One region of the Vibrio stylophorae genome, then DNA from elsewhere that is predicted to be linked to it. Evidence: riboswitches for the same ligand, from Rfam matches in the RefSeq annotation. Region 1 holds a riboswitch; the other holds the start of a gene.
The links. A riboswitch is a leader RNA that binds a small molecule or an ion and turns the genes downstream of it on or off. The one in region 1 is predicted to bind lysine.
Positions count from the first base shown of each region.

Region 2: another riboswitch for lysine. It lies ahead of lysC (lysine-sensitive aspartokinase 3); the one in region 1 lies ahead of L9P36_RS03970 (Na+/H+ antiporter NhaC family protein).

Region 1 covers NZ_CAKLDI010000001.1:851,323-867,791, reverse strand. Annotated here, with positions in the region: gene hisH (imidazole glycerol phosphate synthase subunit HisH) at 1-507, shown strand, start outside; gene hisA (1-(5-phosphoribosyl)-5-[(5-phosphoribosylamino)methylideneamino]imidazole-4-carboxamide isomerase) at 517-1,254, shown strand; gene hisF (imidazole glycerol phosphate synthase subunit HisF) at 1,236-2,009, shown strand; gene hisIE (bifunctional phosphoribosyl-AMP cyclohydrolase/phosphoribosyl-ATP diphosphatase HisIE) at 2,006-2,632, shown strand; gene L9P36_RS03975 (thymidine kinase) at 2,730-3,311, opposite strand; gene L9P36_RS03970 (Na+/H+ antiporter NhaC family protein) at 3,370-4,977, opposite strand; lysine riboswitch at 5,064-5,239, opposite strand; gene L9P36_RS03965 (H-NS family histone-like protein) at 5,598-5,993, shown strand; gene galU (UTP--glucose-1-phosphate uridylyltransferase GalU) at 6,039-6,932, opposite strand; gene L9P36_RS03955 (polysaccharide biosynthesis protein) at 6,943-8,787, opposite strand; gene nqrM ((Na+)-NQR maturation NqrM) at 8,936-9,157, opposite strand; gene L9P36_RS03945 (FAD:protein FMN transferase) at 9,157-10,197, opposite strand; gene nqrF (NADH:ubiquinone reductase (Na(+)-transporting) subunit F) at 10,271-11,497, opposite strand; gene nqrE (NADH:ubiquinone reductase (Na(+)-transporting) subunit E) at 11,531-12,127, opposite strand; gene L9P36_RS03930 (NADH:ubiquinone reductase (Na(+)-transporting) subunit D) at 12,134-12,766, opposite strand; gene L9P36_RS03925 (Na(+)-translocating NADH-quinone reductase subunit C) at 12,759-13,553, opposite strand; gene L9P36_RS03920 (NADH:ubiquinone reductase (Na(+)-transporting) subunit B) at 13,540-14,787, opposite strand; gene L9P36_RS03915 (Na(+)-translocating NADH-quinone reductase subunit A) at 14,790-16,130, opposite strand.
Region 2 covers NZ_CAKLDI010000001.1:379,213-395,681, forward strand. Annotated here, with positions in the region: gene metH (methionine synthase) at 96-3,806, shown strand; gene lysC (lysine-sensitive aspartokinase 3) at 3,905-5,194, opposite strand; lysine riboswitch at 5,343-5,511, opposite strand; gene L9P36_RS01830 (O-antigen ligase family protein) at 5,584-7,311, opposite strand; gene uvrA (excinuclease ABC subunit UvrA) at 7,315-10,152, opposite strand; gene L9P36_RS01840 (single-stranded DNA-binding protein) at 10,368-10,916, shown strand; gene L9P36_RS01845 (D-cysteine desulfhydrase family protein) at 11,012-11,995, opposite strand; gene L9P36_RS01850 (Na+/H+ antiporter NhaC family protein) at 12,069-13,502, opposite strand; gene L9P36_RS01855 (trans-sulfuration enzyme family protein) at 13,513-14,661, opposite strand; gene L9P36_RS01860 (RidA family protein) at 15,148-15,522, opposite strand; gene L9P36_RS01865 (L-cysteine desulfidase family protein) at 15,552-16,469, opposite strand, start outside.

The DNA.
Region 1 (16,469 bases):
GAGGTTGTACTCGCGGCAGATAAGCTGCTATTACCGGGTGTAGGCACCGCCAAAGAAGCGATGAATAACCTTGCTGAGCGCGACTTAATTGAGCTGGTCAAGCGCGTTGAAAAACCGCTGCTCGGGATCTGTTTGGGCATGCAGCTGCTGGGGATGCTCTCAGAAGAGGGAGATAGCCAAGTCACTTGCCTTGAGCTATGCGAAGGTGAAGTACGTAAGATGCAAACCGGTGATTTGCCACTGCCTCACATGGGCTGGAACACAGTGACACCTGTGGATAATCATCCACTCTTTGCAGGTATCCCACCCGAGAGCTATTTCTATTTTGTGCACAGCTACGCCATGCCTGTGGATCCGCGCTACACCATCGCCAGCTGCGATTATGGTCAGCCTTTTAGCGCAGCTGTGGGTCGCAATAATTTTTACGGCGTACAGTTTCACCCTGAGCGCTCTGGCAAAGTGGGCGCTCAACTACTTGCTAACTTTTTATCCCTGTCCTTTGACTGAGGAGTCGACATGATTATTCCTGCACTTGATTTAATCGACGGTAAAGTTGTTCGCCTCTATCAAGGTGACTACGCACAAAAAACCGAATACAGCGCCGATCCTGTGGCGCAATTTAATGCCTACTTTGAAGCTGGCGCAACTTGGCTGCACCTCGTAGATTTAACTGGCGCTAAAGATACCAATGCGCGCCAATTGCCTTTGATTCGTGAAATGCTGGCAAAAACCCCAGCAAAAATTCAAATTGGCGGCGGCATTCGCCACGAGCAAGATGTCAAAGATCTACTCGAGGCTGGCGCTGAACGTGTAGTGATTGGCTCAACCGCCGTTAAATCGCCAGATTTAGTGAAAGGCTGGATTGAAACCTATGGCGCGGAGCGCATTGTGCTGGCCTTGGATATCAATATCACCAAAGAGGGGCACCGCGTGGTGGCCATCTCTGGCTGGCAGCAAGATTCAGGGGTGACCATTGAAACCCTGCTAGAAAACTACCTCACGGTTGGTTTAAAGCATGTGCTATGTACCGATATCTCGCGCGATGGCACGCTCAAGGGCTCTAACGTCGATCTTTATATCGATCTATGCAAAGCCTATCCGCAAATTGAGTTTCAATCTTCCGGCGGTATTGGCGATCTTGAGGATATCAAGGCAGTTGTCGGCACTGGCGTGGCGGGCGTCATCGTTGGCCGCGCGCTACTTGAAGGCAAGTTTACCGCGAAGGAGGCACTGGCATGCTGGCCAAACGCATAATTCCTTGTCTTGATGTACGCGATGGCCAAGTGGTCAAAGGCGTACAATTTCGCAATCACGAAGTTATTGGCGACATCGTACCGCTCGCCGCGCGCTACGCTGAAGAAGGCGCCGATGAGCTGGTCTTTTATGATATCACCGCCTCTAGCGATGGCCGTGTGGTCGACAAAAGCTGGGTGGCTCGCGTTGCCGAAGTGATCGATATTCCATTTTGTGTCGCAGGCGGCATTAAAACCGCAGAGGATGCCCAGCGCATTCTCGCCTTTGGCGCCGATAAGGTGTCCATCAACTCACCCGCCCTGGCCGATCCAACACTCATTACTCGCCTTGCCGACAAATTTGGCGTGCAATGTATTGTGGTGGGCATTGATAGCTATTTTGATGCGCAAACGCAACAATATCAGGTCTATCAATTCACCGGTGACGAAAAGCGCACCCAAGTCACCCAGTGGCAAACGGAAGATTGGATCAAAGAAGTACAAAAGCGCGGCGCGGGTGAAATTGTCCTCAATATGATGAACCAAGATGGCGTGCGTCAAGGCTACGATCTCGTGCAGCTTCAACGCATGCGCAATATCTGTAAAGTACCACTGATCGCCTCTGGCGGCGCAGGGGCTATGCCCCACTTTGCAGACGCTTTTTTACAAACCAATGCTGACGGTGCGCTTGCCGCTTCCGTCTTTCACAAACAGATCATCAATATCGGTGAGCTAAAGTCATATCTACTTGAGCAGGGAGTCACCATTCGCCCATGAGCACACTCAATCAACAAATTAACTGGCGTAAAGTTGACGGGCTGATCCCCGCCATTATTCAACATGCTGTAAGCGGCAAAGTGTTGATGCTGGGTTATATGAGCCCTGAAGCCTTGGAAAAAACTGAGCAAACAAAGTTAGTGACCTTTTTTTCACGCAGCAAAAATCGCCTGTGGACGAAAGGAGAAGCGTCTGGCAATCATCTGCAAGTGCAAAGCATCAGCCTAGATTGCGATCAAGATACCTTGCTGGTACTTGCTATGCCTGTGGGCCCGACCTGCCACACCGGTGTCGAAAGCTGCTTTGATGTGGCGGAGCAGCGCGATGCATCCACCCCGCAGTTGGCCTTTTTGTATCAGCTTGAAACCCTACTTGCCAGCCGTAAAGGCGGCAATGCGAGTACTTCTTACACAGCAAGCCTATTTGCTCGCGGCACCAAGCGTATGGCGCAAAAAGTGGGTGAAGAAGGTGTAGAAGTGGCGCTGGCTGCAACCGTCAATGATCGTGAAGAGCTCGCCAATGAATCGGCCGATCTCATCTATCATTTGTTGGTGCTCCTGCAAGATCAAGAGATGAATCTCGAACAAGTGATTCAGGTACTGCAAGCGCGCCATCAAAAATAAAATTCAATGGCAACGCGCGAAAACAACAAAGGGAGGCATAGCCTCCCTTTTTATCTGATGTTCATCTTATTTTTCATGGGACATCAGCCAATCATGGCTATGCTTGCTCAAGCGCCTCAAAGTAATGTTTGCGGCAAACAGAGACATAACTTTCATTCCCACCAATCACGACTTGCTCGCCATCAGCAATGGCTTTGCCTTCGCCATTTAAGCGGATCACACGGCTGGCTTTGCGACCACAATGACAAATGGTCTTGAGCTCGACCATTTTATCAGCCCAAGCCAGTAAATATTGGCTACCTTCAAAAAGCTCGCCACGAAAATCCGTGCGCAAGCCATAACAAAGTACTGGAATATTAAGCTGATCCACCACCAAGGTAATGGCATGAACCTGTGCCTTAGTTAAAAACTGGGCTTCATCAATTAAAACGCAGTCAATCGCGCTCTGTTGGTGCAAGGATTGAATATCACCAAAGAGGTCACTCTCTGGCGTAAAAAGCTCTGCAGGCGCTTCTAGGCCGATTCGTGAGGCCACTTTACCTTGACCAAAACGATCATCAATCGCTGCGGTCATCACCAGCGGATTCATTCCGCGCTCTTTGTAGTTAAATGCAGATTGCAGCAAGGTGGTCGATTTACCGGCATTCATCGCCGAGTAATAGAAATACAGTTGCGCCAAAGGTGTTCTCTCTTTCTGGGTCTTAAAACAAAGGGCCCTGCTGGGCCCCTTGTTATCATTATGCTTCTTCTAATTCTGGGTGTCTTTTGTTGAAAATCAGCAAGAAGACAATCCAAGCAATAAACAGCACCGTACAGGTCATAAAGCCAGCAAAGGTACTTTCTGTAAAGCCAAGCACACCATAACCGATCATCGAGATAAGTGCGATAGAAAGTGCATAAGGCAACTGCGTCATCACGTGGTCAATGTGGCAGCAACGCGCACCGGTTGAGGACAAAATGGTGGTATCTGAAATTGGTGAGCAGTGGTCACCAAACACAGAGCCAGCAAGTACCGAAGCCAACATTGGCAGTACCATGCTTGCAGTTGTTGGGTCGTTAGCCGCAGATGCCGCCGCCATGCTTCCCGCGATTGGAAGCATCAAACCAAAGGTGCCCCATGACGTCCCCGTTGCAAAAGCCATAAAACCAGACAGTGTGAAGAAAATAAGCGGCATCAGTGCAATACCTACTTTATGTTCCATCACCAAACCAGACAGATAAGCACCGGTTTGTAGGTTATCGATCACTGTACTGATACTCCATGCAAACAGAAGAATCAAAATCGCACCAAACATAGATTTGGTACCCATGCTAATGGCATGCACCAATTCTGCGCGAGGTAGACGCTGGCGAAGTGGACCCACAAGCGCCGCCAATACACCGATGATACCGCTATATAGAAGAGAATCTGTCACTGAGGTATTTTCAAATGCACCCAATACAGTAAATGCGCGACCATCCGCAGCCATTGCCTGCGCGCCAGTCCACATCATGGCACCAATGGTTGCAATCACAAGAACCACAACAGGCATCACCAAATCAGCAACATGACCTTGGCTACTCTCTTTAATTTCAATCTCTTCTTGATTTTTACCTTCCTGCGCTTCAACAGGAGTCCCTTGTAGTGCTAAACGCTCATGACGACGCATTGGACCAATATCAATTTGGAACCAAGCCACAGCAAGCACCATTAATAATGCGAAAATGGCATAAAAGTTCATTGGAATCATGGTCACAAAAGTGCCTAACGGACTAGACTCATGAATGTGGTTTTTTTCAAGAATGTCTGCGATTTGCGTAATAATATAGGCACCCCAACTTGATGCAGGCATAATTACACACATTGGTGCTGCTGTTGAATCAAGAATATAGGCAAGTTTCGCACGAGAAACTTTAAATTGATCTGTTACAGGACGAGAAATTGCACCGACAGCAAGACTATTAAAATAGTCATCAATAAAAATGAAAACGCCCAAAAGAGCAGACATCATTTTCGCGCCGCGACGGTTTTTAATTTTACGTTGAGCCCACTGTGCAAATGCGCGTGTACCACCAGAAAGGGTCATTAATGCAGTCATCACGCCAAGGCAGATAAGGAAAATGAGGATGGAAACTTTATCGCTCCAAAATGTATTTCCGCCATCAACGTTCACAAACAACGCGCTGGTAATATGATCGAGATATTTAAATGCGCCCCAAAGGTCACCTTCGGCATAAAAATATGCACCACAGAGAATGCCGACGCCCAAAGAAAGCAGCACCCGACGGGTAAATAGAACTAGGATTAACGCCACGACTGGCGGGATCACAGAGTAAACTGTGTTGATATATTCGTGAGTGGAAATGTCCATGATCTCTCGTACAACCTATTTGGTTGGAGATCTACTGTTTCCATATGACATGGATAGATGAGAAAACCCCAATTGGGACCCCCAACAGTAGCGCTCCATAGTGAATGTTGACTATGGCAGTGTCGTTCCTATTAAAAACGACCCCAGCCTACAAAGATGACGCTTTATAGACTTCGGCACGGGCTCCTTTCAATTTGGGTCATCGGTGGTCAACCTCGCCAAACCTACTGATAGACAGTGCGCCTCTACCTGGATTAGGTGCAGCCAATTCTAATGACAAAGCTCACATTTGCAACCATTTCTTTTTGAAGAATGTAACATTATAGGTGTTTTTTTGTGCAAACACGGTTCGACATTTGCTCGAATCGAACTTGAACTTCGTCGCAATAAATTTTGCAGCATTTCTGATAGATTTAATTTTAACCGTAAAGTCTCTCCCAACATCATATTCACTGCAAAAAAAAGATGTTGAAAATTAACCCTATCTGAACATTATCATTTGTTTTCTTTTATTTTAAAAAAAGCGCTGCTAGAATTTAAATCGAAATAACTAATATCCCTGTATCAGGGGTATTCCCCCTGATTCATAGGAAAATAAAATAGGATTAATAACTATGTCTGAAGCAATTAAGGTTCTACTTAACCTACGTTCTTTGCGTGCGCAAACTCGTGATCTATCACTTGAACAATTGGTTGAGGCACAAGAGAAATTAACGCTTGTTATTGCAGAACGTGAAGAGTCTGAAGCAGCAGAGCGCGAAGCAAATGCAGAACGCCTTGCTAAACTAGAACAATATCGTGAAATGCTTTTAAAAGATGGCATCAACCCAGAAGAGCTTTTCTCTGAGTCTGCGCCAAAAGCCAAAGGTAAACGCGCACCACGTCCAGCAAAATACAAATTCATCGATGAAAACGGTGAAGAGAAAACTTGGACTGGCCAAGGCCGTACCCCATCAGCACTTAAAGAAAAATTGGATGCTGGCGCGAATCTAGATGATTTCTTAATCTAATCGCCCTCACTAAATTAAAAAGGCTTCCAAATGGAAGCCTTTTTATTAAGCATTTAACGACTTCAAATAGGTTTGTAGCCGATCTTTTACTTCATCATGGCGCAATGCATAATCGATAAAGGCTTTCACATAACCAAACTTACTGCCGCAATCATGACTCACCCCTTTCATGTGATAAGCATTTACAGGCGCTTCAGCCATGAGCATATCAATCGCATCGGTAAGCTGAATTTCATCACCAGCACCCGGAGGTGTTTTTGCTAGTAGTGGCCAGATTTTCTCTGAAAGCACATAACGACCGACAATCGCTAAATTAGATGGTGCCTCTTCTGCATTTGGCTTTTCAACCGTCGCCACCATGGGTGCTGATTCGCCTGGCGATAATTCGGCGCCATGAATATCTACAACACCATATTGGTGAACAAGTGCTTGCGCAACAGGCTCAACCAAAATCTGGCTATGCCCAGTATCCTGATAAAGTGCAGCCATCTGCGCCAAATTATCTTTTTGCAAATCACAGGAAGCATCATCGAGCAAGACATCTGGCAAGACCACCGCAAATGGCTCATCACCCACTAAAGGTTTCGCGCACAAAATCGCATGACCAAGTCCCTTAGCATGCCCCTGGCGCACATGCATGATGGTGACATCCGCAGGGCAAATCGCTTGCACTTCATCAAGTAATTGGCGTTTTACACGCTTTTCAAGCGTTGCTTCCAGTTCAAAAGAGGTATCAAAGTGGTTTTCAATGGAATTTTTAGACGCATGGGTCACCAAAATAATTTCTTTGATCCCTGCGGCAATACATTCATTGACCACATATTGAATCAACGGCTTATCCACAATCGGCAACATCTCTTTGGGAATTGCCTTTGTAGCGGGCAACATTCGAGTCCCAAGACCTGCCACTGGAATCACTGCTTTTCGAATTTGTTTCATCAAATTTATCTCAACTTCTTGCAGACTTGATCTCGACAATATTATTTTGCCAAAGCCAATCTACAATTTTTTGGTCTGCACAATAACCCGTTGGCGCCAATGCCAACAGACGACGTATTTCAACTGAATCTTCACAGCGGCAAGCCAAATAAATGTTCTTAAGTAATGGTTCTAGTTGTTCAAGCGCTAGCATGGGTTCGTGCGCGCGTTTGATTTGTGGATGCATGGTTGTTGTTTCATGTTCACCCACGAGCAATTCTTCATATAACTTCTCGCCTGGCCGCAATCCCGTAAATTGGATCTCCACATCGCCATAGGGGTGGTCGGCATCTTTAATGTCCAAACCAGACAAAGACACCAAGTTTTTAGCCAAATCGACAATTTTTACCGGTTCACCCATATCTAACACAAAGACATCACCACCTTCTCCCATAGCGCCAGCCTGAATTACCAACTGAGCAGCCTCAGGAATTGTCATAAAATAACGAATAATCTCAGGGTGTGTGACGGTAATTGGACCACCATTTTGAATCTGCTGTTTAAAAAGTGGGATGACTGAGCCAGATGAACCCAGCACATTACCAAAGCGCACCATGGTAAAACGCGTCTTTGACTGCTCAGCTGATTTAGCCTGTAACACCAATTCAGCCATGCGCTTACTAGCCCCCATGGCATTGGTCGGCCGAACCGCTTTATCTGTTGAAATCAGAACAAAAGTTTTCACTGCGGCTTCAATAGCCGCATCGGCGCAAGACTGTGTCCCGAATAAATTATTCAGCACACCTTGACTCATATTCTGTTCGACCAAAGGGACATGCTTATAAGCTGCCGCATGATAGAGCGTATCTATGGCAAAGTGCTTCATCACGGAAGTCAATCGCGCTTGATCTTGTACCGAACCCAAAATAGAAATGACTTCACAACTTGCTATGGCACTGAGCTCTTTTTCTATTTGATATAAAGCAAATTCATTCAACTCAAATAATACGATTTGCTGCGGGTTTTGTTTAATAATTTGTCGACATAGCTCAGAACCAATTGATCCGCCAGCCCCAGTGACCATCACATTCAATGAACGAATATTCGCCGTCAGCAATGCGTGATGCGCATCAACACTATGACGCCCAAGAAGATCATCAATAGCGACATCTTTAAGCTCATCGAATTTAATCTCCCCAGTAGCGACTGCATTGATATCAGGAATGGATAATACTTCGAGTTTATGTGGCATTAATGAACGTACGATGACCTTCCGCTCATTTTTCGAACCACTGGACAGCGCTACAAAAACATGTGTAAGTTGATACTTTTTAATCATGCGTTCAAGTTGATTGGGTGAATAGACCTTCAGTCCTTGAACTGTTTTGCCTTGTAAGTTGGCATCATCATCAATATAAGCAACTGGTGTATACATTTCACCTTGCTTTAGGATTGCAGCAAGTTGACGACCACATCGCCCCGCACCATAAATAAGTGCTTTCTTTGAGCAACTATGAATCAATGAATGATGTAAATGCCGTAACCATACGCGAATGCTCACGACAAGACAGAATAAAAAGGCGCTGTAAATAATCGGCACTGTCCGCGGCAGCATTTCTCGAAAGTAATATGACAATAGCGTTATTGTTACGGCTGAAAATAAAACACCAGCAAGCATTAATTTCCCCAAATCAACGCCTGCATATCGCAATACAGTCCGATATAAACCCAAGCAATGAAATGCAATGAGAGTCATCGCTGCTGTCGCACTACAAACCCATATATTAATATTTGAAAGCGTTTCAGCAAAATCCCCCAAACGTGCATAATATGCGCAAATATAGGCAAAAATAATAAATACCGCGTCACTTGCCATACTTAAAATGATTTTTTGGTTCCGCGAGAGACTAAATAGCCAAGAAGTTAGATTTTTCAACGGTTTGGTATCCGTTCTTATCAAAGGTTATTGCTGGTATTCTACGCCAGTCATAAAAAAAACGCAGCGACTAGCGCTGCGTTTTTCATTAAAGAATGCGATCCTTCTGCCATTGTTCTTCTTGTTTGGCTTTCGCTTCTCGCGCTTTGCGCGCATCACAGGGCTCTGGGCAATCACACTCTTTCTCAATGCCAACAGAGCCAAGACCGCCACAACTACCATGAATCGACTTACGTTGAATCACATAGCCAATTGCCATCGCGGCAATTACCACCACAAAAAATCCAAATGTAATCAGAAAAATCTGCATTATTCGCCCTCAACAGCTAAATAAGGTTTAAATGCACTGGAATAACGGCTTTCAAAGCCATCATCCGTTTTAATAATCATATACACAGCTAGACCTTCTTTCTCGGCAAGTGCGAGACCTTTTTCTGGCCCCATGACCATCAAACCGGTCGCCAAGCCATCCGCTGTCATACAAGATTGATTAATCACGCTCACAGAGACCAGTCTGTGATTGATTGGCATTGCCGTTGCTGGATCGATAGTATGCGAATAGCGGCGGCCATTTTCTTCAAAGTAATTACGATAATCACCTGATGTTGCAATCGCATGATCAGATATAGAAACGATCTGCTGTACTGCTGGCTGCCCTGGTACCGGTTTTTCAATGGCAATACGCCATGGCACACCGGCATCATTCACTCCGCGCGTGCGCACTTCGCCACCAATTTCAACCAAGTAATCCTTGATACCCAAATCATCAAAGTATTCAGCAATCACATCAACACCAAAGCCTTTGGCAATCGAAGACAGATCGACATAAAGATCTGGATTTGTCTTAACTAACTGCGTTGGCGAAACAACATGAAGAAATTGCGTGCCGGTCATTTTACGACGCTCTGCAATCAGTGCCTTACTCGGTACAGTTTCAGGGCGCGCTTCAGGACCAAACCCCCAAAGATTCACCAAAGGTCCCATGGTGACATCCAAAGCACCGCTGGTTAATTTATTCAGGCGCAAAGCTTCGGTAATTACAAATGCAGTATCTTGTGAAACTGTCATTGGCGTATCAGTGCGGCTTTGGTTAAAACGACTGAGTTCTGAGTCTTTGCGATAAGTCGACATTTGATCGTTCACACGCTCAAGACGTAAATCGATCTCATTGAGCAAAAAGTCAGGTTTAAGCTGGCTATCCTGCGGCAAAATCACCTTGATTGAATAGTAAGTGCCCATAGTTGAGCCAGTTAAATGATAGACCTGCTTGTCTTGGCTACATCCTTGCATAACCAACACAAGCAACCCTAGCCCTAACCAAGATACTGCGCGTCGCAATTGAGAATACATAATCTTGTTCCGAAAATTGTACTGATATGAAAAAGGCTGGCCTTAAGGCCAGCCATTTTATTCCGTAATGGGGTTAGCCACCAAAATCATCGAGAAGAATATTTTCTTCTTCTACACCGAGATCTTTGAGCATATTGATCACTGCGGCGTTCATCACTGGCGGACCACACATGTAAAATTCGCAATCCTCTGGCGCTTCATGATCACGCAAGTAGTTTTCATAAAGCACGTTATGGATAAAGCCAGTGTATCCATCCCAGTTATCCTCTGGAAGTGGATCAGACAGCGCACAATGCCAAACAAAGTTGTCATTTTCTGCTTGAAGCATATCGAAATCTTCTACATAGAACATTTCACGCTTCGAACGGGCACCATACCAGAAGCTCATCTTACGTTTTGATTTCAGACGCTTCAGCTGATCGAAAATATGTGAACGCATTGGTGCCATACCAGCACCACCGCCAATGAAGACCATCTCTGCATCAGTTTCTTTCGCAAAGAATTCACCAAATGGACCCGAAATCGTACATTTATCACCCGCTTTCAGTGACCAAATGTAAGAAGACATGATACCTGGTGGTACATCAGGGTTGTTCGGCGGCGGAGTCGCAATACGCACGTTCAACATGATGATGCCTTCTTCTTCTGGGTAGTTCGCCATTGAGTAAGCACGAATCGTCGGTTCATTCACGATTGACTCATAGCGGAACAGATTAAATTTGTCCCAGTCGCCACGGTACTCTTCAGGAATATCAAATTCACTGTATTTCACATGGTGCACAGGCGCTTCAATCTGGATATAACCACCCGCACGGAAAGGTACGGTTTCGCCGGCTGGAATGCGTAGTTTCAACTCTTTGATAAAAGTTGCTTTGTTATCATTGGAGATAACTTCACATTCCCATCGTTTCACACCGAAGATCTCTTCTGGCAACTCAATGTCCATGTCAGTTTTCACATTCACCTGACAGGCTAGACGCTCACCTTCACGGGCTTCACCCTTAGAGATATGGTCCAATTCAGTTGGCAGAATATCACCACCACCTGATTTCACTTTAACGCGGCACTGGCCACATGAGCCACCACCGCCACAAGCTGAAGACACGAAAATGCCAGAGCCAGCAAGAGCAGTAAGCAACTTACCACCCGCACCGGTGGTGATCGCCTTATCTGGATCGCCATTAATGCTAATTGTGATATCACCTGTTGGAACCAATTTGGACTTCGCAAAGAGAATTACCAATACCAAGGCCAAAATGATCAAGGTAAACATCACGACGCCGAGAATAATCGTATTCATTCATTATTCCTTTGTTATTGCGGTTTACCCGACTTACAGTTGAACACCAGAGAAAGACATAAAGCCTAACGCCATCAAACCTGCTGTGATAAAGGTGATTCCTAAACCACGAAGACCTGGAGGGACATCAGCATACTTCAGCTTTTCGCGAATACCTGCCAAAGCAACAATCGCAAGCGTCCAACCAATACCGCTACCCAAGCCATACACCACAGATTCACTGAAGTTATAATCACGTTGCACCATGAAAGATACCGCACCAAAAATCGCACAGTTCACGGTAATCAAAGGTAGGAAGATACCCAACGCGTTATAAAGTGGTGGAAAGAAGCGATCCAGGATCATTTCTAGAATTTGTACCAGAGCTGCAATCACACCAATAAAGGTGATGAAGTTTAAGAAGCTCAGATCCAAACCTGGCATCAAGGCGCCATCTTTCAGAATCAAGTTGTAAATCAAGTTGTTCGCAGGAACGGAAACCATCAATACGACAGTTACTGCGACACCCAAACCCATTGATGTTTTTACTTTCTTAGACACCGCTAGGAAAGTACACATACCAAGGAAGAATGATAATGCTAGGTTCTCAATAAAGATCGAGCGAACCAGCAGGCTAATATAATGTTCCATAGGGCCTTACTCCTTCGCCTCGATTTGAGCCGGTTTCAGTGTACGTAGGATCCAAATAAAGAAACCAATTAGGAAGAACGCTGAAGGCGCCAACAACATCATTCCGTTTGGTTGATACCAACCACCGTCACCAACAAGTGGCAATAGTTTCACACCAAATAGGCTGCCAGAACCCAACAATTCACGGAAAAACGCAACAGTCAGTAGGATAAAACCATAGCCCAAACCGTTACCGATACCATCCATAAATGCAGGAAGCGGCTCAGATTTCATCGCGTAAGCTTCAGCGCGCCCCATCACGATACAGTTGGTAATAATCAAACCAACGAATACCGAAAGCTGCTTGGAAATATCGAATAGATAAGCACGCAGCACTTGGTCTACCACGATAACCAAAGAAGCAATGATCGCCATTTGCACAATGATACGTACACTGTTTGGAATGTGGTTACGAATCATCGATACAAACATGTTTGAAAATGCCGTCACGAAAGTTACCGCGAGCGCCATAACAAACGCAGTTTCCATCTTAGTGGTCACCGCCAATGCAGAACAGATACCCAGCACTTGCAAAGCGATCGGGTTATTGTCCACGAAGGGGCTTACTAAGACTTTTTTAATCTCTTTCATATCAGCCATTGTTCAAGGTCCCCTCACGTAGGTTTTTCAAGAATGGACCAAAGCCATTCTTACCCAACCAAAAATCAAATGAGTGCTGTACACCGTTACTGGTCAAAGTTGCGCCAGAAAGCCCATCGACACCAAATCGATCACCTTTTGGTGCGCCACCTTTCACCACGCGAAGTGCAGGTTGACCATTTTCATCCAACAGTTGTTTGCCCACAAATTGTGCACGCCACTTTGGATTTTCTACTTCACCACCAAGCCCAGGAGTTTCACCTTGCTCGTAGTAAGTAATACCAGAAGCGGTATGGCCATCAGTTTCGATTGCCACAAATGCGTACATCATGGACCACAAACCATTGCCATGAATAGGCAGCACGTAGTTCACGATTTTGCCCTGCGCATCTTTCACCAAATACACTTTAGCGATGTTTGCACGGCGAATAATTTTCGCGAAATCTTGCTCTGGTTCAATCTTAATAGACTGTGCTGGATCTTTTGCTGCGGCGCGCTGGTTATAGCTTGCGGCATCTTGACCTTCAGGGGTTTGCTCAATGTATTGGCCGGTTTTTAGATCAACCAATTTTGGCTCAATATACTGTGCATAGGTTGCACTAATATCGGTGCCTTCTTTCAACAAACCAGCAACCGCTAGAATGTTTTTCTGCACATCCAATACCGCATTTTGTTGCTGTTTTGGACGCAACTGTACTGCTGCAGTAGACACCACGATTGAGCACACGATGCTCAACACGATGACCACGAGCAGCGTTTTGCTAATGCTATCGTTACTCTTTGCCATAGCGTGCCAATCTCCGCTTAATGTTGCGTTCTACCACTGCGTGGTCAAATAGAGGTGCAAATAGGTTGGCAAACAGAATTGCCAGCATCATGCCCTCTGGATATGCAGGGTTAACGACGCGAATCATCACTGCCATCGCACCAATCAAAGCGCCGTACCACCACTTACCGGCATTGGTAAATGAAGCAGACACAGGATCAGTTGCCATGAAAATCATACCAAAGGCAAAACCACCCAAAACAAGGTGCCAGTACCAGTGCATGTTAAACATTGGGTTGGTGTCAGAACCAATCACGTTGAACAGCGTTGCAGTTGCAATCATACCGATCATCACGCCAGCAATAATGCGCCATGATGCGATACCCATCGCGACAATCATCAAACCGCCAAGCAAAATGAACAGGGTTGATGTTTCACCAATTGAGCCTGGAATGTTACCGATAAAGGCATCCATCCAAGTGATTGGCTGTTCCGTGATACGGTTGATCACTTCAGCTTGACCACCGTGAGCCCATTGGCTCAATGCAGTCGCACCTGAGTAACCATCAGCCGCAGTCCACACCAAATCACCAGAGATTTGTGCCGGATAGGCAAAGAATAGGAATGCACGACCAGCCAGCGCAGGGTTCATAAAGTTGCGGCCGGTACCGCCAAAGATCTCTTTAGCAACTACCACACCAAAAGTGATACCCAGTGCCGCTTGCCAAAGAGGCAAAGTAGGCGGAACGATCAATGCAAACAGAATCGAGGTCACAAAGAAGCCTTCGTTCACTTCGTGCTTACGCACCATGCAGAACAGAACTTCCCAGAAACCGCCGACAATAAATACCACGGCATAGATTGGCACGAAGTAAGTTGCACCCAGCAGCATTTTGCTGATCCAACCTGCATCAGAGCTCAAGCTACCACCCAAGAATTGGGTGAGCGTGTAATGCCAGTTACCCGCAATAATATCTTGCAGCTGCGCACCTGCATAAAGGTGGTTCAATGCAAGAATTGCTTGGTTACCTGTGTTGTACATGCCCCAGAACATCGCAGGGAAACATGCAAACCACACCATAATCATGATGCGTTTCAAGTCAATGCTGTCACGGATATGTGAACCAGCTTTGGTCACTGTACCTGGGGTATAAAGCACAGTTGCCACTGCTTCATACAGTGCAAACCAACGCTCGTGTTTACCACCTGGTTCAAAGTGATGTTCGATTTTTTCAAGATATGTCTTCAAACCCATGGTTAACCTTCCTTCTCAATGGTCGTCAGGCAATCACGTAACAGCGGGCCAAAGTCATATTTACCTGGGCACACATAGGTACATAGCCCCAAATCTTCTTCGTCTAGCTCTAATACACCAAGACGAACAGCACTATCACAGTCCCCCGAGATGATGTCACGAAGCAGCAGTGTTGGCTCAAGATCAAGTGGCATTACTTTTTCGTAGTTACCGATTGGCACCATGGCGCGTTCGCTACCATTGGTTGAAGTGGTCACAGCAAAGGTTTTACCTTTGAAGAACTGGCTGATAAACGCACGAGTCACAGAGAATTTCTCTTTGCCTGGTGCAATCCAACCCAAGAACTCTTTTTCACGACCCTCATGAAGCACAGAAACCTGCGTATGGTAACGTCCAAGATAGTTATGCGCTTCATCCGCTTCAGTGCCACTGAGCACAGAGCCAGAGATAACACGAACTTCACCAGGAAGAATCTCTTTGTCAGTCAGCTCAGTCAAACACGCACCGATTTGCGTGCGCAGCAGACGAGGCTTGCTCACAACGGGGCCGCCTAATGCAACCACGCGATCGGTGTAAAGCTCACCAGTCAAGAACAACTGACCGAAAGCGATCACATCTTGATAGTTCAAATGCCATACACTGCGTGAGCCGTCAACAGGACGTAAGAAGTGAATGTGAGTACCCACAAGACCGGCTGGATGTGGGCCGTCAAAGACATGCTCTTCAACATTGGCCGCATCAATGCGCGGTAGGCTTGCGCCTTTTTTACAAACGAACACTTTGCCTTCAGTCAGGCGTGCCACGATTTGTAAACCAGCTTTAAATGCATCCGCTTGCTCGTTGATGATCACTTCTGGATTTGCTGCTAATGGATTGCTATCCATCGCAGTCACAAAAATGGCATCTGGCGTTGCATCAATCGCTGGAACCTTGCTAAACGGACGAGTACGTAAAGCTGTCCACATACCAGACTGAACCAATTGATCTACGATCACTTGGCGGTCGAGTTGTGGCAGTTCACTGGCTTGGAATTGGCTAAATGAAACTCGATCATCACCGTTGATTTCGATAACAACCGATTGAAGTACCCGCTTGGCGCCGCGGTTGATAGCAACCACTTTACCGGCAGCTGGCGCCGTGAACATCACACCAGGGTTCTTTTTATCAGTAAAAAGAACTTGGCCTTTTTTCACGACATCGCCCTCACGCACAAGCATGGTAGGACGCATTCCAACATACTCTTCGCCAAGCAAGGCAACGTGTTTGATGGCATGACCATCATCTATTACCTGTGCTGGAGCTCCCGTAATGGGGATATCCAGACCCTTTTTAATTGTAATCATATGCACTTGCACTATTAACGGGAAAGAAACCTTTAAATTGCGCACAAATTAAAGAGCACGACATGACTGCTGTAAATCACTCAGTCGCCGACTCATTAACTTTCTCATAACGTCTTGCGACGTAGCGCTGAGCAATTATCAAGCGCGCAATTCTAACATCTTAAACGCGAGCTGACCACGACAAATCAGCGTCAATAAAGGGGTCGGCGTCTGTTTAGCCATGTTAAACACATGGTTTTTTGACTGAGCAATGAGTACCACACCAACACCTTAAATTTCAAATAGTTAGCGAGCTTCATTTGCGCCACATCACAATCACGCAAACGTTCACATTTTTCC
Region 2 (16,469 bases), 470 kb from region 1:
GTCTAGATTTCTATATTGACTATGGTAGGATGAAGAACAAATCAAGCTGTGCTTGAATCATGGATAAATCAGCGCAACAAGGATGGGGCGGTCTCGTGACAGGAAGTAGAATCAAACAACAAATCGAAGCACAACTGAAGCAACGAATTCTTTTGATTGATGGTGGTATGGGCACCATGATCCAAGGCTATAGCCTCAGTGAATCTGACTACCGTGGTGAGCGCTTTGCGAATTGGCATTGCGACGTCAAAGGCAACAATGATTTGTTAGTGCTCACTCAGCCTAAGATCATTGCTGATATCCATGATGCTTATTTAGCTGCGGGTGCGGACATTATTGAAACCAATACCTTTAATGCCACCACCATTGCCATGGCTGATTATGAGATGCAATCGCTCAGTCGTGAAATTAACCTGCAAGCGGCGACCATTGCACGTCGATTGGCTGATCAGTGGAGTGCTGAAACGCCAAATAAACCACGCTATGTTGCTGGCGTATTAGGTCCTACCAACCGAACCTGTTCGATTTCACCGGATGTGAATGACCCTGGTTACCGCAATGTCAGTTTTGATCAGTTAGTGACGGCTTACATGGAGTCCACTGAAGCGCTCATTGAAGGCGGCGCTGATATCATTTTGATTGAAACCATCTTTGATACTCTCAATGCTAAAGCCGCTGCATTTGCGATTGACTCGGTCTTTGAATCCTTAGGTTACAGCTTGCCGGTGATGATCTCTGGCACCATTACCGATGCCTCGGGGCGCACACTTTCCGGTCAAACCACAGAAGCTTTTTATAATGCGCTGCGCCACGTTAACCCCATCTCCTTTGGTTTGAACTGTGCCTTGGGCCCTGATGAGCTGCGTCCCTATGTGGAAGAATTATCGCGCATCAGCGAATGTGCTGTATCCGCCCATCCCAACGCAGGTTTACCCAACGCCTTTGGTGAATACGATTTGTCACCAGAAGATATGGCGGAGCATATTGCCGAGTGGGCGCAATCTGGCTTTTTAAATATGGTGGGGGGCTGCTGTGGTACCACGCCTGAGCATATTGCCGCTATGGCCGAAGCGGTTGAAGGTGTGACGCCGCGCGCTAAACCTCAGCTGCAAGTGGCTTGTCGTCTCTCTGGACTTGAGCCGCTGACTATTTTACCTGAAACCTTGTTTGTGAATGTCGGTGAACGAACCAACGTGACGGGCTCAGCTCGATTTAAGCGACTGATCAAAGAGGAAAAATATGATGAGGCCTTAGAGGTTGCGCAGCAGCAGGTGGAAAATGGCGCGCAGATCATCGACATCAATATGGATGAAGGGATGCTGGATGCGTTGGCATGCATGCAGCGTTTTCTCAATCTTTGTGCCTCTGAGCCTGAAATTGCCAAAGTGCCGGTGATGGTCGACTCCTCAAAATGGGAAGTGATTGAGGCGGGTTTAAAGTGCATTCAAGGCAAGGGAATCGTGAACTCCATCTCGCTCAAAGAGGGGGAAGAGAAATTCCTTCATCAAGCTAAGCTGGTTCGTCGTTATGGCGCTGCGGTGATCGTCATGGCTTTTGATGAGGTGGGACAAGCCGATACCCGTGAGCGCAAGATTGAAATCTGTCGCCGCGCTTATCATCTGTTGGTGGAGAAGGTTGGTTTTCCGCCAGAAGATATCATCTTTGACCCCAATATCTTTGCCGTCGCGACGGGGATTGAGGAGCACAATAATTACGCGGTTGATTTTATTGAGGCTGTGGCGGATATCAAACGCGAGCTGCCGCATGCGATGATTTCAGGCGGCGTCTCTAACGTGTCCTTCTCCTTTCGCGGCAATAACTACGTGCGCGAAGCCATTCATGCGGTATTCCTCTACCACTGTTTTAAAAACGGTATGGATATGGGGATCGTCAACGCAGGTCAGCTTGAGATCTATGACAATGTGCCTGATGAATTGCGTGAAGCCGTTGAAGATGTGGTGCTCAATCGTCGTGATGATGGCACGGAACGTCTGCTTGAAATTGCCGATAAATATCGTGAAAACGCCGTGGGCCACGAGGTGGATAACAGTGCTGCTGAGTGGCGCACTTGGCCCGTGGAAAAGCGCCTTGAGCATGCGCTGGTCAAAGGGATCACTGAGTTTATTGTGGAAGATACTGAAGTCGCGCGCGCGCAAGCCAGTAAACCCTTAGAAGTCATTGAAGGGCCACTGATGTCAGGCATGAACGTAGTGGGCGATCTCTTCGGTGAGGGCAAAATGTTCTTGCCGCAGGTGGTTAAATCAGCGCGAGTGATGAAGCAAGCGGTGGCCTATCTTGAGCCCTATATCAATGCACAAAAACAGGCGGGGCAAAGTAACGGTAAAATTTTGCTCGCCACAGTGAAAGGCGATGTGCATGACATTGGTAAGAACATTGTGGGCGTGGTGCTGCAGTGCAATAACTTTGAGATCATCGATCTTGGGGTGATGGTGCCTTGTGAGAAGATCCTGCAAGTGGCCAAAGAGGAGCAGGTGGACATTATTGGCTTGAGTGGCTTAATCACCCCATCTTTGGATGAAATGGTGCATGTTGCCAAAGAGATGGAGCGTCAAGGCTTTGATTTGCCCTTGATGATTGGTGGGGCCACCACCTCAAAAGCACATACCGCGGTGAAGATTGAGCAAAACTATAGTGAGCCTGTGGTTTATGTGCCCAATGCATCGCGCGCTGTGGGGGTTTGTACCTCGCTGTTAGCACCACATTTGAAGCCTGATTTTGTTGCACGTCTTAACGATGAATATGAGATTGTGCGCGAGCAACATGCACGTAAAACGCCGCGCACGAAACCAGTGTCGCTGCAGGCTGCGCGTGACAATGCGGTGCCTTTGGATTGGCAAAATTATCAGCCGCCAGCACCGGTGCAACCTGGCGTGCATTGTTATGATCAAGTCTCGGTTACAACCTTGCGTCAATATATCGATTGGACGCCTTTCTTTATGACCTGGTCATTGTCGGGCAAATATCCGGCCATTTTGCAGCATGAGCTGGTGGGTGAAGAGGCGCAAAAGCTATTCGCCGATGCCAACGAATGGCTGGATCGTATTGAACAAGAAGGCTTAATGCAGGCCAAAGGGGTGTGCGGCATTTTCCCTGCAAACCGCGTTGATGATGATATCGAAGTGTATCTTGATGAGTCACGGCAGCAATGTCGCGTGCGTTTGCATCATCTTCGTCAGCAGACACAAAAGCGAAACGGTCCTAATTATTGTTTGAGTGATTATGTTGCGCCGAAAAGCGCGGCACTTGCGGATTGGATTGGTGCCTTTGCGGTAACTGGTGGTATCGGTGAAGAGGCGCTAGCCAATGCCTATAAAGCCAAGGGTGATGACTATAACGCCATTATGATTCAGGCGGTGGCCGATCGCTTGGCAGAAGCTTTTGCGGAATATTTGCATCAAGAAGTGCGTACTAAAATTTGGGGTTTCTGTCCTGATGAGGAACTCAGTAACGCAGAGCTCATTCGAGAAAACTACCAAGGGATCCGTCCGGCGCCCGGTTATCCTGCGTGTCCAGAGCATACAGAAAAACAGGCCATTTGGGATTTGCTCAATGTTGAGGCGCATACGGGCATGCAGCTGACCACAAGTTATGCGATGTGGCCAGGCGCTTCGGTATCAGGATGGATCTTCTCTCATCCTGAGTCTCGCTATTTCGCTGTGGCACAGATTCAAGAGGATCAACTGCAAGACTATGCTAAGCGCAAAGGTTGGGATTTAGAAACGGCTGAAAAGTGGTTGGCACCTAACTTAGAGCTTAAAGCAAGCAAAGTGGTAGTCACTGCGTAAGCGGGTAAGTTTGTGGTTCCTCAGTGAAGATTTGATCATCTTTAGCAATAAAAAGGCGCGAAATTCGCGCCTTTTTTGAACCATTGCTGCTGTGTTGTTTATTCAAAAAGTGCTTCATGCAGTTTTTGAATCACCTCTTTGGCTTCATCGGCTGAGACCATAAAGCACAGGTTATGGGTGCTCGCACCGTAGCAAATCATTCGAATATTATGATCTTCTAGGGTTTCAAATACCGCTTTGCTGGCACCTTTGGTGTGACTCATTTGGTTACCAATCAGCGCAACCAAGCTCAGGTTTTGCTCGACTTCAACGCGGCATAGCTCTGAGAGCTCTTCAAGGGCTGCTGCTGGAAGTTGCGGCGCGCCGCCACTGGTGTCGGTTTTATCTAAGGTCAGTGCCACACTTACTTCTGAGGTGGTAATCAGATCGACCGAGATGCGATGCTTGGCCAAAATCTTAAAGACTTCAGCAAGAAAACCGTAGGCATGGAACATATTTAGGCTGTGCAAAGTGACCATGGTTTGGTTGTTGCGCAGCGCTAAAGCGCGGAACAGCGGTGAGCTGTCAGCTGATTTACGGACCCAAGTGCCGCCTTGTTCTGGCGCTTTTGATGAGCCAACAAAGACAGGAATTTGCTGGCGAATTGCTGGGATCAGTGTCGATGGGTGCAAAATTTTAGCGCCGAAGTTCGCCATTTCAGAGGCTTCACTAAAGCTGATTTCTGCAATTGGGCCAGCTTTGGGGGCAATGCGGGGATCTGTGGTGTAGATACCCGGAACATCGGTCCAGATCTCAAGGGTGCCCGCATCAATGGCTTCAGCAAGAAGCGCGGCGCTGTAATCACTACCACCACGACCTAGGGTGGTGGTATTGCCTTGCGCATCACGGCCTATAAAACCTTGTGATACGATCATCTGCTGTTGGCACAGCGGTGCCAGCTGGGATTGTACCAATTCGCGAATGGCTTCCAGTTGTGGCTGGGCGCGGCCAAATTGATCATCGGTACGCATCACATCGCGAATATCGAAACGCGCTGCATTATTGCCGCGTTCGCGAAGCAGTTGCGCAAAAATATGGGTTGATAGCAATTCACCACAGGCAACCAGTGCATCTGTGGTTTGCACTGACGATGCCATGGCTGCTGTTTTTGCCAGTGTAGCGACATCATCGAGTAGCGCATCAATATCAGATTTGACGCTATCGCCTTGTTGCAGATCATCCAAAATGCTGTAGTGAATTTGCTGCAGTTGGCTAAGTAGTGCTTGCTGACGGGCGGCATCAACGCCATTGGCCAGTTCGACCAATAGGTTGGTAACACCTGAGCAGGCACTGATAATCACTAAACGTGTTGAAGGGTTGTTTTCCACCACTTGCGCACTGAGGCTCATGGCTTGAAAATCGGCCACCGAGGTGCCGCCGAATTTTGCTACGGTAATAGGGCTCACTTGTGTAACTCCGCGTAATTACTTCATGTTGCGGGATAATTCCCAACGTCCATTGTTAGGAGAGCTGACGTGGCGGGGCGTAAGCGGGTGCCATATCAGAAGCTCTCCACCGCCGATGGCGGTGACAGCCCGAGGGATTCAGCCCTCGTAGCCGACCTTTGCCCGTCCCGCAGGCATTGGCCTCGGCGTTACTCCCCTGATCGTCGGACTTGAGCGGGTCTCCCCGACGACTACCTGAGTAACGCACCTCTTCTGAGTGATCGCATCATGCGATTTGAAGATGCACTATTGATAAACAGTTGTGGTTATTTTGTCAACAATCACAAACGTCTTTATTTTTCTGTTGGTTGATTTTCTATACGGCGCAGGTCGATCTGTGCTTTGAGTGAGGCATCCATACTCACATCTTGGTTTGGAAATAGCATTGCGGCCTCACGCTGAATCTGCGCGATTTGAACATCATCCTTAAGGAGATAGCAGGCTATTAACATATCTCGGTAGAGATCCAGCTCGACACGATGCGTGGTGTATCTTTTCGCCCAGTTCAGGTAGTTGCGCGCAGCAGTTAAATCGTTGGTTGTAACTGCGAGAGCGAGTTGCTGCTGATATAGGGTTGCCTGATATTGCTGTGGCTGTGCTCTGGTGTTGAAGATGGTGTGCTGCTGTAAAAAGGTGGACTGAGCCGTATCATGATGAGCGATACGATGTAGTTGCATTGATGTATGTAGTGCGGTGATGACGAATAGACTCAGCGTGATGCAAAGCACAGGTATGGCAAATTTGAACGTTTTATTTGCCCAAGTTGCAATGGCATAGGGCTGGCTTTTTCGTGGTGTAAAATAGCAAACAATGAGTAGAAAGGTGAGCCAATAAGGTAAAGCGTTTTCAAATGGGCTCGATGTCAGCAACTGCATCAATAACGGTAAGATGATCGCAAGGTAAGTGATTTGCTGACTATGATGTTGTGATTTAGCCAGTGATATCAGCACATAAGCAAAAATAACACAGCCAATCAGTGGTATGACGCCGCCTTCAACCACCCAATAGAGCAGCTCGCTATTCGGATGCGAAGGGTAATGGGTCATGTTTGTTGGCATGATGCCTTGCACCGCATACTGCTGAGCGATGATTTGCCCAAAGTTGCCATAGCCATAACCAAGCCAAGGCTGCTTCAGAAAGAGAACCAACGTTTGTTGCCAAAGCGTGAGTTGTGATGAGATATCATGCCAATTGAATTGTGAAAGACGCTCAATATAACCTTGCAGCAATAATTGGAAGACAAAAGCAGTGGCTAGCAAAGTGACTAGAAAATAGAGGCGTTTTTTACGATGGGCTTGCCAATGACCGTAGATGAGTAGCGCTAGAGACACACAGAAAATCAGTAGTTGCTTGAATGCATGGATTTCGAGCAAAAGGCTCAAGAATAAAACGCAGCTAAGAAGCGTGGCTGCATCAGACCAGCGATATGCAGTTGAACGATGAACATAGAGGTAGCAAGACAGTACTGCGGCGATGAGCAAAAATGCGCTGAGGCTTTCTTTGTACTCAAATATACCGTATTGCATATCAGATAGTTCAGGCGTGAAATATAATCGCTGTCCCCACACGAATAGTGTTTCGATGACTGCAGCGCTAACAATGAGCCAGAATTGTGCGTTTTTACGACGTAGATGAATTTGCTGCCAAGCGATAAAAAATAAACCACCACTCCAAAGACCAACCATGCGCAGTAGGCTGGATGATGATTCTGTTGTCGAATAGAAGAATGGGATGGAGAGCAGTAAACAGATGCTTGTGATTGCTACGCTATAGCGATTGAGCTGAACATTGCCTCGGATGAATGCCTGTGCAATCCCTAAAACGATAGCGAAACCAAAGGGAAGAATGGATAGCACATTAAAAGGTAACTCAAGTCCTTCACGACCAGAGTGTGGTTGAAAGTAATGCATGGTCCCTAAGTAAAACAATGCAATACATGTGAAAAAAGGCAGAGCCAGTGATTTCTCACTGGCTTGCATGGGTTCAAGTTGCGTTCCTTGTAGATAGAGTGTCTTGCTCATCGGTTATGATTTTTTAATGTGCAACATCGGTTTTAAGAAATGCGCCGTGTGCGATCCTTTCACTTGAGCCACTTGCTCTGGTGTGCCTTGGGCAATAATTTCACCACCGCCGTTGCCGCCTTCAGGGCCGAGATCCACAATCCAATCAGCTGTTTTAATAACATCAAGGTTGTGCTCAATCACCACCACGGTATTGCCATGATCACGCAGACGATGCAAAACGGTCAGTAGCTGCTTGATATCATGGAAATGTAGACCTGTGGTTGGCTCATCCAAAATATACAGCGTTTTACCTGTATCGCGTTTTGATAGTTCTCGCGCCAATTTAACGCGTTGTGCTTCACCACCGGAGAGGGTGGTCGCGGCTTGGCCAAGGCGAACATAAGATAAACCGACATCGATTAAGGTTTGCAGTTTTCGCGCAATTACGGGAACTGGGTCAAAGAATTCACGTGCATCTTCGACAGTCATTTCAAGCACATCGTCGATGGATTTACCTTTGTATTGAATCTCCAGTGTTTCGCGGTTGTAGCGTTTTCCTTTACAGCTATCACAAGGCACATAGACATCCGGTAAGAAGTGCATTTCAACTTTGATCACACCATCGCCCTGACAGGCTTCGCAGCGACCGCCGCGCACGTTAAAGCTAAAGCGGCCTACTTTATAGCCGCGCGCGCGTGACTCTTGCGTGCCAGCAAATAGTTCACGAATTGGGGTAAAGATCCCTGTGTAGGTGGCTGGGTTTGAACGCGGCGTACGACCAATAGGACTTTGATCAATATCGATCACTTTATCAAACTGATCCAAACCTTGAATTGCTTGATAAGGAGCCGGCTCATTGACAGTTGCACCATTGAGATCGCGATGGGCAATACGGAAGAAGGTGTCGTTAATTAAGGTTGATTTACCCGAGCCAGAAACGCCAGTTACACAGGTAAATAAGCCGACAGGTAAGGTTAAATTAACGGCTTTGAGGTTATTACCTGTCGCGCCTTTTAAGGTGACAACGCGTTTGGGATCGAAGGCCACGCGCTCAGTTGGTAACTCAATCTGTTGTTGGCCGCTGAGATATTGGCCTGTGAGTGATTCTGGGGTGTCAATAATGGCTTGATAGTCACCCGCTGCAACCACTTGGCCACCATGCACACCAGCACCTGGACCGATATCGACGATATAGTCGGCTTGGCGAATGGCATCCTCGTCGTGCTCAACCACCACCACGGTATTGCCAAGATCACGAAGATGATTCAAGGTTTTGAGTAGTCGCTCGTTATCACGTTGATGCAAACCAATGGATGGCTCATCAAGAACATACATAACACCCACCAACCCAGCACCAATTTGGCTTGCCAAACGGATCCGCTGTGCTTCACCACCAGAAAGGGTCTCTGCACTGCGTGAGAGATTCAGGTAATTGAGGCCGACGTTAACCAAGAAGGAGAGGCGTTCGCGAATCTCTTTCAGTACTTTTTCGGCAATTTGCGCTTTTTGCCCGCTAAATTTCAGCGAGTCAAAAAAGTCCATGGCCTGTTGAATGCTCATTTCGCAGATTTGCGGTAGGTTCGTTTGATCAATAAAGACATGGCGAGCTTCGAGGCGTAAACGCGAACCATCACAACTGGCGCAAGGTTTGGTCGACACATACTTGGCTAACTCTTCACGGACGGCATTGGACTCCGTGTCGTGATAACGACGAGCAAGATTATTCAAAATCCCTTCAAAGGGGTGGCGTTTTACGCGGGTATCACCACGGTCATTGACATAGCGAAACTCAATTTCTTCATTGCCTGATCCATGCAAAATGATGTTTTGAATCTTTTGCGGGAGTGCATTAAAAGGCGCATGCAGATCAAAGCCATAATGCTCTGCTAGTGAATTGAGCATTTGGAAATAATAGAAATTACGTTGATCCCAGCCGCGAATTGCTCCGCCAGCAAGACTGAGTTCGGCATTTTGCACCACACGATTGGCATCAAAATATTGCTGAACGCCTAAACCATCACAGGTTGGGCAAGCGCCTGCTGGATTGTTAAAGGAGAATAGGCGAGGCTCAAGCTCAGCCATACTGTAGCCACAATGGTTACAGGCAAAATTGGCTGAGAAAATTTTGTTGTGCGCTTCAATCTCTTCCATGGAAGCGATATGCACTAAGCCGCCGGAAAGCTCCAGTGCCGTTTCAAAAGATTCAGCCAAGCGCTGCTTAAGATCATCACGCACCTTAAAGCGATCCACCACCACTTCGATGGTATGTTTTTTATGAAGCTCAAGCTTTGGTGGATCGGAAAGATCGCACACATCACCATCAATGCGTGCACGAATAAATCCTTGAGCGGCTAGATTGGCCAGCGTTTTCACATGCTCCCCTTTACGCTCGCGTACAATCGGAGCAAGGAGCATCAACTTGCTGCCTTCAGGCAAGTTCAGAACTTCATCCACCATCTGGCTGACGGTTTGTGCGGCCAGCGGCGTGTCGTGGGTTGGGCATCGAGGTTCACCGACGCGCGCATAAAGCAAGCGAAGATAGTCATAGACTTCGGTGATGGTCCCCACCGTTGAGCGTGGGTTATGGGAGGTTGATTTTTGCTCAATGGAGATCGCAGGCGACAATCCTTCAATATGATCCACATCGGGTTTTTCCATCAAAGATAGAAATTGACGAGCGTAAGCAGACAGTGATTCCACATAGCGGCGCTGCCCTTCGGCATAGAGGGTGTCAAAGGCTAAGGAGGACTTTCCTGAGCCTGAGAGGCCGGTGATCACAATGAGTTTATCGCGAGGGAGCTCAAGACTGATATTTTTTAGATTATGGGTGCGAGCTCCGCGGACTTCGATATGGTTCATAACACTACTTCACTGAGCAAATGACGAGCAGCAAGTATCGCACAGCGGGAAAAATACGCAATCACTAACTGTGATTATACACAGTGGTTTTTCCGTGCTAATCTTGAGATCTGCGCCTGTTTTCGCGCTATGGTTTTGACCACGAAGCGTGGTAAACTCGTCCGTTATTTTCAGTGGCGCAATGATGCGTCCATCAACTAGATCTGGAGCTCATTATGGCCAGTCGTGGCGTCAATAAAGTTATTCTTGTAGGTCACTTGGGTAACGATCCTGAAATCCGTTATATGCCAAATGGCGGTGCCGTTGCCAATATCACTGTGGCAACCTCTGAATCATGGCGTGATAAAAACACCGGTGAACAGCGTGAAAAAACTGAATGGCACCGTGTGGCGCTGTTTGGCAAAGTCGCTGAAGTGGCTGGTGAGTACCTGAAAAAAGGTTCACAAGTTTACATTGAAGGCCAATTACAAACCCGTAAATGGCAAGATCAAAACGGCCAAGAGCGTTACACCACGGAAGTGGTTGTACAAGGCTTTAACGGCAGCATGCAAATGCTAGGTGGTCGTCAAGGTGGCGGTGCTTCAGCACAGCAACAAGGCGGTTGGGGTCAACCTCAGCAACCTGCGCCACAAGCTCAGCAACAACAAGCGCCTTATCAAGCGCAGCAGCAATCTTACAATGCGCCTCAGCAGTCGGCTCCGCAACAATCTGCGCCGCAGTACAATGAGCCACCAATGGATTTTGAAGACGACATTCCGTTCTAATTTCGATGAGAACCATGTTTCTTTGATTAGAAAAAAACCGCGCTTGGCGCGGTTTTTTGTTTTTAGCGAATAAGCTTGGTCGCAATAACGCTTTTTTAAAAGGTGCTGCGGTAGGCAAACAAAGCAGGGCTGCCGCCGGTGTGTAAAAAGAGCTGTCGCGAACTTTTGTCGATTTGATTTGTGGTCACCAAGTCAATCAATCCTGCCATTGCTTTGCCGGTATAAACCGGATCAAGCAAGATCCCCTCAAGGCTGGCGCAACGTTTGACTGCGTCATTGGCTTGCTCGGTGACGATGCCATAGCCAGGGCCAAAGTAGTCGCCATTGGTATGTACGTAATCACTCGCATGGCTTGAATCAAGACCAAGAAAATCCAAAATTTCCACTAAGAGAGCCGTGACTTTGGTATTTTGTTCGCTGCTGCTGCGGCTAACATTGATTCCTAAAACTGGCGTGTGGTTATTGGCGAGGATCAAACCGGCAATTAAGCCTGCTTGAGTACCAGCACTGCCTGAAGCGAGGACGATTTGATCGACAGGGTTGTCTTTGAGTTGTTCGCTAAGCTCTAGTGCGCATTGTACATAACCCAAGCTACCGATCACATTGGATCCGCCCATGGGAATGATGTACGGGCGGCGACCTTGCGCTTTAAGCTCATCAGCGCGCTTGTTGATCGCATCGTCACAGCTTTGACCTTCTGCCAATTCAATGATCTGAGCGCCGCAGAGTTGGTTCAGTAGCAGATTGCCATTGTCATGGTAATTTTCGGTCGGTGTACCGCTCACTTGCTCCAAAATGAGCTCACATTCAAAGCCAAATTTTGCCGCAGCCGCCGCGGTCTGCCTTGCATGGTTCGATTGAATACCACCCACAGTGAGTAAGATATCAGCACCTTGTTTTTGTGCATCGGCAATTAAATATTCAAGTTTGCGTGTCTTATTGCCGCCACCTGCAAGTCCAGTGCAATCATCGCGCTTGATCCAAATATCACAGCCCAGCGCCTGTGAGAGACGCGGCATTGACTCTACTGGGGTGGGATTATGGCTGATGGTGACGCGCGGTATTCGTGAAAATTGCATGTTGCTTCCTTAACAAAAAACATCGGCACTGAAATCAGTGCCGATGTGGAAATTATAGGGGGAATCAAAGGCCTTAGCCCAACATCATAAAGCCAAGAATGGTAAAGAGCACGGTGGCAATCGCACCTGTTAACAATGCATATGGGAACTGCGTACGAATATGGTCAATATGGTCGTTACCCGTTGCCATGGAGGCTACAATACCGGTATCACTGATTGGTGAAGTCATATCACCGAAAATCGCACCGGAAATTGCTGCACCAATCATGAGCTGTGGGTCGATACCAATGGCCGTACCAATTTGAATACCGATTGGGATCATGATGGAGAAGGTGCCCCATGATGTACCCGTTGCCAGTGACATAATCGCAGCAATTAAGAATACAAACGCTGCAGAGAAGCCTGATGGAATGATGCCATCAATGGCGTTGGTAATATATGCGCCAGTGTTCAAATCACCAGAGATGCTGCCCATCAAGAACGCAAGGGTCATAATCGCACCCAGTGGGATCATGCTTGAGTAACCTGCAAATAGGTGTTTGAAGAAGTTCTCAATATTCATCATGCCGCGACCAACGAACCAGATCATGGAGATCGCAGTACCTGTCATCACACCCCAGAATACAGAAGTTGAGCCTGAACCCTGTGCAATATCGCCATTACCAGTGATTAACAGACCGATTGGCACCATCAAAATGGTTGGTACAAGCGGAATGAAGAAGTTGAGCATGCTGTTACATGCTGGGTGATCAATCACCTCTAGATCTTCTTCAGTTGAGATTGGGAATGCGCCTTCGCGAAGCTCTTGACCATTGGCTGCGCGAATATCTGCGGTCTTCATTGGGCCCCATGAGAAGTCACTGAAGATGTAGAACAACACGGATGCCAAAGAGAGCCAAGCCATCAAGTTAAAGACCATGGAGCCAGCTAGAATGCCAAATGGTTCGCCGTCGATGAAGCCTTTGCTGATCTGAACGCCAATGACACCCATCATTGCCGCACCCCAGCCGTTCACCATCACGCTAGAGCAAACAGAAACGCAAGATGATTGGATCACATAAGCCATTTTCTCACGTGATACGCCATAGGGTTTCGCAAGCTCTTTCGTCGCGGTACCCGCAGCCATTTCAGAGATTGAGCTTTCAATAAAGATCAGCGATGTGATCAACATAGAAAGTAGCTGCACTGCTTTCTTGTTGTTGATGACGTTTGCTTTTTCAGTCAACCAACGCACCAAACCAACAGTACCGCCAGTCACTTGCATCAAACGGATCAGACCGCCCACCATAAAACAGAACAAAATGGTGCGGGTGTTACCAGCAGAACCAAAAGTGTTGATGATGCCATCGAGTGTTGAAGCAGCACCTTGAAGAGGATTAAAGCCTGCGATAACAGTTGAGCCGACAAAAACACCAGCCAACAATGAGAGTATTACTTGGCGCGTGAAGACTGCCAGCAGGATGGTGACCAGAGGCGTCACTACCGTCCAAATTCCATAATCAGTCATAGTTATTTCCTTAAGCAAGGGCGTGAGTTAAATCGGCAATCAGATCATTGATATCTTCAATGCCTACAGAGAGGCGCAGGGTGGTATCAAACACACCAATAGCTTCTCTTTCTTCTGGAGTCATAGAGCCGTGTGACATGGACGCTGAGTGGTTGAGCATGCTCTCCACACCGCCTAGAGACTCGGCTAAAACGAAATATTGCAGTTTGCCAATGAAGGATTTCACTGTCGTCATATCGCCAGCTAAGCGAATGGTGACCACTGCGCCGCCGGTGCGCATTTGACGCTGACACAGTTCAAACTGTGGGTGTGATGCAAGGCCGGGGTAGTGCACTTCCACAACTGCAGGGTGATTTTCTAAGAAAGTTGCAATTTGTTGGGCGTTATCGCATTGACGTTGCATGCGAACATCTAGAGTTTTCATGCCACGCAGTGCTAGATAAGCATCAAATGGTGAGGCTACGGCGCCCACTGTGGTTTTGATAAAATCTATTTTTTCAGCAAGCTCAGGTTTATTGGTGATCAATGCACCGCCAATCAGATCCGAGTGACCGCCGATATATTTACTGGTGGAGAGCATCACAATGTCTGCACCAAGCGCCAATGGCTGCTGGTTCCACGCGGTTGAGAAGGTGTTATCAACGCAGGTGAGAATATTTTTTTCTTGTGCCAGCTTGCAGATGGCTTGAATATCAACCAGCTCAAGCAGCGGGTTGGTTGGTGTTTCAATCCAGATCATCTGCGTGTTATCGCGAATCGCAGCTTCGACAGCAGCAAGATCATTGAGGTTGATATATTCAAATTCAATGCCAGAGGTATTGCGACGCAGTTTTTCAAATAAACGGTAAGTCCCTCCGTATACGCCACACATGACAATCACATGGGCATCTTTAGGTAGAAGTTCCATCGCAAGTGCCGTTGCCGCCATCCCTGATGCTGTCGCAGTGGCGTAAATACCGCCTTCTAGCGCTGCAAGCGCTGTTTCATAGGCATGGCGAGTTGGGTTGCCACAACGTGCATAGCAAAAATCGCCACCTTCACCCAAATTGGTTTGAATAAAGGTACTGGCAGTGGTGATTGGCGGAAAAATAGCGTGATGACCTTTGTCATGCTGATCTCCACCGTGAATGGCTAGGGTTGCGATGTTTTTACTTTTCATAGTAATACCACGAATTGTTTATATTTATGGGTTTGCTAGCGATTTAAACCAACCGGATGAAAAAGAAGCAAAAATCATTTAATTGATAGAAAATTAAAGATTTACCCATCGAATTGACTTAAAGATTACTCGCGTTGAAAGAGAAAAAATTGTAATAAATTCTGCTGAGGCATGACTTCAAAGAAATATTTTGCTGTATAACTCAAAAGGCCGAGGTAACTTTTCTTTGCGTTGATTTAGATCAGTTTTGAAATATATAAAACATTAGCAAATTCAAACAAATAAAACGAAATCACCTAATTTGTCTGATAAATTAAGGTCACCAAGAATGACTGATGTCTCAATTTTAACAAAAGCATCAGTATTGTCTTATCATTTGCAAGTGGGCGTGTGATTTTAAAGTTAAATTCATTCACGCGATCAATAAAAAAGGGCTCGCAATATGCGAGCCCTTTTTCGATGTTTTAAAAATAAACGAAAGTTGATTTATTTTACAGCAATCACTTCAATTTCTACTTTTGCATCAAGTGGCAAGCGAGCGACTTCAACACAACTACGCGCGGGACAGTTTTCACCAAAAAATTCAGCATAAGCAGCGTTCACTTGTGCAAAATCATTGAGATCTTTAACAAACACAGTTGCTTTTACGATTTTGCTTTTGTCTGAGCCTGCCGCGAGCAAAATGGCTTCAACATTGGCCAATGATTGTTGTGTTTGTGCGCTGATATCCTCTGGCATTTTGCCAGTGGCAGGATTAATCGGAAGCTGACCCGAGGTGTAGATCATCTCACCAACGACTTTTGCTTGAACATATGGGCCGACTGCCGCAGGTGCTTTTTCAGTATTAATAATTTGAATCATGGAGCATTACTCTTTTTTATCGCTAAATATTAGGATGCTTTGTGCATCATAATGTCTAAAATTTGTACGTCAGTTTGTGCCATTGCACCATTGGCAAGTGCCGATAGATTACGAATTGAGGCATCGGCATCTTCCGCCACAATACCTTCATGGCCGGTGACACGTAGATCATCGAGTGCCATCAATGCCGCTTTTACCGCGGCACCAGCCGATGACGAAACTTTCATGGCGCAGCTTGTTTTTGCGCCGTCACAGATCATGCCCGAAATATCGCCAATCATGCTGCAAATGGCATGATTCATTTGTTGAAAATTGCCACCGAGTAACCAAGTAATCGCTGCGGCTGAGCCCATACACGCTGTGGTTGCACCGCACAATGCGGACAATTTGTTTTGATGGCTCTTAATATAAATCGCAGTGAGGTGTGACAAAGTCAAAGCGCGAGTGAGCTGTTCTGGGCTGACTTGTAGATGATCGGCAACAGCAACCACTGGCATTGTTGCGGCAATACCTTGATTGCCCGAACCTGAATTACTCATGGCCGCTTTCATGGCGCCATCCATTCGAGCATCGGATGCTGCCGCAGTGCGAGACAATACTGAGGTTAGTAAACCGGCTGAGAGCAGGCCGCGAGTCACATTACGTTCAAAAGTTGCACCCACTTGTAGACCATATTTGCCAGTGAGGCCTTCTTGAGAGAGGGCGTTATTGAGCTCATAGGCTTGCTGCATCAACTCAAGATCGCTCACTGGAGCCTGCGTTGCAAAATCAAAAACATCTTGCAGATTCGCTTGCTCAAATGGATTGTCGATTGGGTCATTGGCACTTGCTTTGACCGCGGTTGCAAAGCTTTCTACATTGGCATTTTCTTCAATGGCAATGATATTGGTATGTTGATCAGCAATGGTGACTGCGACACGATGTTGGTTCGATTGCAATTGAACTTT